Shinella zoogloeoides: one gene and its partner. The protein of the gene in region 1 binds, or shares a complex with, the protein of each later gene. Links are inferred from orthologs where the notes say so. Each region holds a gene or a part of one and is shown on either strand. Other genes may lie near its edges.

Evidence for each region. Proteins that work in one complex are often made in the same cells at the same time.
Region 2: the proteins of ccmE (region 1) and ccmB are in contact, whole or in part, in a solved structure (PDB 8CE8), measured with the Escherichia coli proteins. The link is inferred for Shinella zoogloeoides from one-to-one orthologs.

Annotation. Positions count from the first base shown.
Region 1 is NZ_CP132311.1:943,391-946,438, forward strand. The notes cover bases 47-3,024. They hold ccmE (cytochrome c maturation protein CcmE), read left to right. Parts: upstream 47-1,299; coding sequence 1,300-1,749; downstream 1,750-3,024. Other genes in these bases: ccmI (c-type cytochrome biogenesis protein CcmI), read left to right, coding at 164-1,303; Q9316_RS05650 (heme lyase CcmF/NrfE family subunit), read left to right, coding at 1,746-3,024. In the rest of the region: Q9316_RS05635 (hypothetical protein), read left to right, coding at 1-2; more of Q9316_RS05650, read left to right, coding at 3,025-3,048. UniProt on the Escherichia coli protein: Heme chaperone required for the biogenesis of c-type cytochromes. Transiently binds heme delivered by CcmC and transfers the heme to apo-cytochromes in a process facilitated by CcmF and CcmH.
Region 2 is NZ_CP132311.1:3,482,218-3,485,140, reverse strand. What follows is about bases 38-2,890. They hold ccmB (heme exporter protein CcmB), read right to left. Parts: upstream 1,868-2,890; coding sequence 1,208-1,867; downstream 38-1,207. Other genes in these bases: ccmA (heme ABC exporter ATP-binding protein CcmA), read right to left, coding at 2,070-2,711; Q9316_RS18105 (heme ABC transporter permease), read right to left, coding at 357-1,127; ccmD (heme exporter protein CcmD), read right to left, coding at 193-360; Q9316_RS18115 (DsbE family thiol:disulfide interchange protein), read right to left, coding at 38-196. Also shown: more of Q9316_RS18115, read right to left, coding at 1-37. UniProt on the Escherichia coli protein: Required for the export of heme to the periplasm for the biogenesis of c-type cytochromes.

The DNA of each region.
Region 1 (3,048 bases):
AGGACCAGCCGCGCCCATTGCCGGCCTGAACCGAGTCCGGCTGGTACTCGCAACCCGGTTCTTGCGGCGTGATCGTTTGACGGTTGCGGCGAAACGCCTCAAATTCGCGTCATTGTGCCCTGGGGAATTGGAAACGTCCGCGCGTTCCAGTATTTGAACGGTCATGCTTTTCTGGATTCTTGTCGCCATCCTGACGGCAGCCGTTGCGGCCGTTCTCCTTCTCCCCCTGCTGCGACGCCCCGTGGCGGCCGCGGCCGACGCCAGTCATGACGTCGAGGTCTATCGCGACCAGCTCGAAGAGCTGAAGCGGGACGAGGCGACGGGGCTTATCGGGGCGAACGAGGCCGAGCTTGCCCGCGCCGAGGTCGCGCGCCGGCTGATCGCCGCCAGCAAGGCCGAGGCGAAGGAGCGGACAAGCCCGACCGAGCGTCGCAACCGGCTGGCGCAGCTCTTCGTCATCATCGCGCTTCCCGCCATCGGCCTCTGTCTTTATGTCGCGACCGGCCGGCCGGATCTTCCGGCCCAGCCACTCGCAGAGCGCCTCGCCAATCCCGGTAACGACATCAACGTCCTGATCGCCCGGGCGGAAAACCATCTGGCGCGCAATCCGGACGACGGCGCCGGCTGGGACCTCCTGGCGCCGATCTACTACCGCAGCGGCCGGATGGAGGATGCGGCGAACGCCTTTTCGCAGGCGATCCGCATCCTTGGCCCGAACACCGAACGTCTCGACGGCCATGCCGAAACGCTGATCGCGCTGTCGAACGGCATCGTGACGGCGGAGGCGCGCAAGCAGCTCGAACAGTCGCTGAAGCTCAAGGCGGACAATCCGCGCGCCAAGTTCTATCTGGCGCTGGCGCTGGAGCAGGAGGGCAAGAAGCCCGAGGCGCGCGCGGCCTTCGAGGCGCTGGCGAAGGAAACGCCGGCCGATGCGCCCTGGCTGCCGCTCGTCAAGCAGCATATCGCCGCGCTCGACGGCGGGCAGGGCGGCGAGGTGGCCGGCCAGCTCGGTAACCCGACCGCGGACGACATGGCGGCGGCCGAGGACATGTCGACGGGGGACCGCCAGCAGATGATCGCGGGCATGGTGGAGAGCCTTGCGGCCAAGCTTCAGGAAAATCCCGACAATTTCGAAGGATGGATGCGCATCATCCGTTCCTATGTTGTGCTGGATCAAAGGCCAAAGGCGGAGGCCGCGCTACAGACGGCGCTGAAGACCTTCCCGGCGGAGAGCGACAACGGCAAACAGCTTCTGGCACTGGCCCGGGACCTATCGATTTCGGCTGAGGGCAGCGGACAATGACACGCAAGCAGAAACGTCTGGCAGTGATAAGCGGCGGCGTCGCCTTCCTCGTGGCGGCGGTGCTGCTGGTCATGTTCGCCTTCAGCCAGTCGATCGCCTATTTCTACGTGCCGGGCGATCTCGCCAAGGCCAATGTGGCACCGGGCACGCGCATCCGCCTCGGCGGCCTCGTCGAAAGCGGAACCGTGAAGCGCGGCGAGGGCTCGACCATCACCTTCACCGTGACGGACACGCTGTCGACGGTGCCGGTGACCTATACGGGCATCCTGCCGGACCTGTTCCGCGAGGGGCAGGGCGTGGTGGCGGAAGGCGCCTTCGGCACGGACGGCCTGTTCGTCGCCGATACGGTGCTTGCCAAACATGACGAGACCTATATGCCCAAGGACGTGGCGGACCGCCTGAAGGCGCAGGGCGTCGAACTTTCCGGCAAGGAAACGATCAAATGATCATCGAGCTTGGACACTATGCCCTGGTTCTGGCGCTGGCGACGGTCATCGTGCAGTCCGTGCTGCCGCTGATCGGCACGATCCGGGGTGACCGCTCGCTGATGGCCGTGGCGCCCGCCGCGGCGCTTGCCGGTTTCCTGCTGGTGCTCTTCTCCTTCTCGGTGCTGACCTTCGCCTATGTCGTCTCCGACTTCTCGGTCGCCAATGTCTGGGAGAATTCGCATTCGCTGAAGCCGATGATCTACAAGATCTCCGGCGTCTGGGGGAACCACGAGGGCTCCATGCTGCTCTGGCTCCTCATCCTCGTCTTCTTCAGCGCGCTCGTCGCGACCTTCGGGGCCAACCTGCCGGAGCGGCTGCGGGCCAATGTGCTGGCGGTGCAAGGCCTCATCTCGGTCGCCTTCGCGCTCTTCATCCTGTTGACCTCCAATCCGTTCCTGCGACTTTCGCCGGCGCCGGCCGAGGGGCGGGACCTCAATCCGGTGCTGCAGGATATCGGCCTCGCGATCCATCCGCCGCTGCTCTATCTCGGCTATGTCGGCTTTTCCGTCTGTTTCTCCTTCGCCATCGCGGCGCTGATCGAGGGGCGGATCGATGCGGCCTGGGCGCGCTGGGTGCGGCCCTGGACGCTGGCCGCATGGAGCTTCCTTACCGCCGGCATCGCCATGGGCTCCTACTGGGCCTATTACGAGCTCGGCTGGGGCGGCTGGTGGTTCTGGGATCCGGTGGAAAACGCCTCGTTCATCCCCTGGCTTGCCGGCACGGCGCTGCTGCATTCCGCGCTCGTCATGGAAAAGCGCGAGGCGCTGAAGATCTGGACCGTGCTCTTGGCGATCCTCACCTTCTCCATGTCGCTGCTCGGCACCTTCCTCGTGCGTTCCGGCGTGCTGACCTCCGTCCACGCCTTCGCCACCGACCCGACGCGCGGCGTCTTCATCCTCGCCATCCTCATCGTCTTCATCGGCGGAGCGCTCTCGCTCTTCGCCTTCCGGGCGGCGACGCTGAAGGCCGGCGGGCTTTTCGCGCCGATCTCGCGGGAAGGCGCGCTCGTCCTCAATAACCTCATCCTGACAACGGCGGCGGCGACCGTCCTGACCGGCACGCTCTATCCGCTGGTGCTGGAGGCGCTGACGGGCGAGAAGATCTCCGTCGGTCCGCCCTTCTTCAACCTCACCTTCGGCTTGCTAATGCTGCCGCTGCTGCTGGCCGTGCCCTTCGGGCCGCTGCTCGCCTGGAAGCGCGGCGATGTTTTCGCGGCCGGCCAGCGCCTCTTCGCGGCGGTCGCCGCCGGTCTCGCGC
Region 2 (2,923 bases), 2.5 Mb from region 1 along the record:
CGGCGAGCGGTTCCAGATCACGCCAGGGCGCCTTGGTGCCGATCAGGGCGGAGGGGATTTCCGAGATGTTGCGGCCGGAATTGAGCTGCGTCCAGAAGATCAGCGCGAGGCCGAGGAAGATCGCCAGCGGCAGCGCGGCGAGGATCAGGCGCGTGCGGGTGCCGGCGCCTTCGGCATCGCCTTCGCTCTCGCTCATCCTGCGTCCTCGGTGCGGGCGGACCGGCGGCGGATGCCGGCGGCTTCGAGCTGCTCCAGCTCGCGATGGCGGCTGCGATGGTCGAGCCAGACCCAGAGCACGAGGCCGACCGTGACGGCGAAGGCGGCGATGTAGGAAGCCATGACGTAGAAGGTGTGGCTCATGCGGCGCCTCCCGTGCGTCCGGCCGAGCGGGCCGCATGACGGCGCAACACCGCGATGCGGCGGCGCAGGATCTCGTTGCGCATGGCCAGGATATGCAGGGTGAAGAACAGCAGGGTGAAGGCGAGTGCCATCACGACGAGCGGCCAGAGGAATTCCGGATCGATGGTCGGGCCGTCCATGCGGATGACGCTGGCCGGCTGGTGCAGCGTGTTCCACCATTCGACGGAGAATTTGATGATCGGGATGTTGACGAAGCCGACGAGGATCAGCACGGCGCTGACCTTGGCGGCACGCGTCGGGTCGTCCATTGCCCGGCCGAGCGCGATCAGGCCGAGATACATTAGGAACAGCACGAAGACCGAGGTCAGCCGCGCATCCCACACCCACCAGGTACCCCACATCGGCTTGCCCCAGAGCGAGCCGGTGATGAGGGCGACGAGCGTGAAGCAGGCGCCGATGGGCGCGGCCGCCTTGGCCGAGACGTCGGCGAGCGGATGGCGCCAGACGAGCGTGCCGAGCGCCGACAGCGCCATGACCGTGTAGCACATCATGGAGAGCCAGGCGGCGGGCACATGTACATACATGATGCGGACCGTCTCGCCCTGCTGGTAATCGCCGAGCGTGGCGAAGGAAAGGTAGAGCCCGACCGCGAAGAGACAGAGCGTCAGCCCGGCAAGCCAGGGCCAGACGGTGGCGACCAGCGCCAGGAACCGCGTCGGGTTGGCGAGGTCGCTGAATTTGCGGATGGCAAGGCTCGGTTCGCTCATGGGGGCCCTTCAACGTGTCGGATGGTTCTTTAACGCGTCAGCACCCTATCTTCAATTGATCTGCGGCAATCACATTAGCGTCAGTCGCTCGAAAGACGAAGTGCCGCGGCGGCCGCAACGGGACCGATGACCGCGAAGGCGAGGTTGAGCGCGACGAGAATGAGGAAGGACGGCAGGAAGGGCGCCGGGTCCTGGATCGCCGCATAGACGGCGCTCACCCCGAAGATCAGCACGGGAATGGCGAGCGGCAGCACGAGGATGGAGACGAGCAGGCCGCCGCGCGGCAAAGCTACCGCGACCGCCGCGCCCGCCGCGCCGATGAAGGTGATGGCGGGCGTGCCGGCAAGCAGCGTCAGCGTCGTCGCACCGATCGCCGTCTCGTCCATGTTCATGAAGAGGCCGAGCAGCGGCGAGGCGACGACCAGCGGCAGGCCGGTCGCGATCCAGTGCGCGAGGCACTTGATGAAGACCGTCAGCACCAGCGGCGTCTCCTGCATCAGCAGGAGATCGAGCGAGCCGTCCTCGCGCTCGGCCTGGAACAGCCGGTCGAGGCCGAGCAGGGCGGCCAGCAGCGCGCCGATCCAAAGGATCGCCGGGCCGATGCGGGAGAGGAGGTTGAGGTCGGGGCCGACGCCGAAGGGGATGACGGCGACGACCGTCATGAAGAACAGCACGCCGACCAAGGCGCCGCCGCCGGCGCGCACGGAGAGCTTGAGGTCGCGGGCGAGGAGGGCGATCATGCTGGGGCCTTTGGGGTTTGCGGGTGCTCCCCCCCCTCTGCCCTGCCGGGCATCTCCCCCTCAAGGGGGGAGATCGAATCGTTGCGGCGTTTCCCCAAAAACCGGCGCTGAAAACCGGGCGATCGGCTTGAGTCCTGCCAATCTCCCCCCTTGAGGGGGAGATGCCCGGCAGGGCAGAGCGGGGTAACCGCGTGCACGCCTATCACCACACATCCTCCATCGCACCCGCAAATCCGGTCATCCTGAGTTCCTTCACCCCCTCCAGCCCCAGCGGCTGGTGCGTTGCGGCAAGCGCGATTCCGCCGCGGGCAAGGTGAGCCGTAACCAAGCCGGCGAACATCGTTTCGGCGGCGGCGTCGAGCGCGGCCGTCGGCTCGTCGAGGATCCAGACCGGGCGCCAGGAAACGAGCAGCTTCGCCATGGCCATGCGGCGTTGCTGGCCGGCCGAGAGGTAGCCGAAGGGAAGGTGGGCGATGCCGCCGAGGCCGACCGCCTCGACCGCCTCGGTGACAGACATGCCCGCGCCACCAGCAAAGTCGCCGAAGAAAGATTTCCAGAAGCCGAGATTCTCCGCGACGGTCAGTTCCCGCTTCATCGCGTTGCGGTGCCCGAGATAGTGCGCCGCCTCACCGACGCGCTCGACCGGGTGCGCTGCAGCAAGGAGTTTCGCCGACCCCGCTTCAGCCGGCAGCAGCCCCGCCACGACCCTGAGCAGCGTCGACTTGCCGGAACCGTTCGGACCCTTGACGACAAGTGCTTCGCCGCGGGCGATTTCAAAGGAAATATCTTGGAAAATCAGGTCTTCGCCGCGCTTGGCGCTCAATCCCTCGGCGACGAGCCGCATGACTGTTCACTTTCCCTTTACGACCTTGGTCGCAACGCAAAAAAATTGTCCCGTTTTGCCTATAAGCGCTCTGGAACGTTTTCTGGAAATTATCTATAACGCCCGCAACACGCCAGCGGTCGGCGTGAATTTCATCCAAGCGCCGAACACGGGAATGATTTCCGCGTACGGACAGCGGAAATGGCCGCACCCGCATCCCATACGCGCTTCAC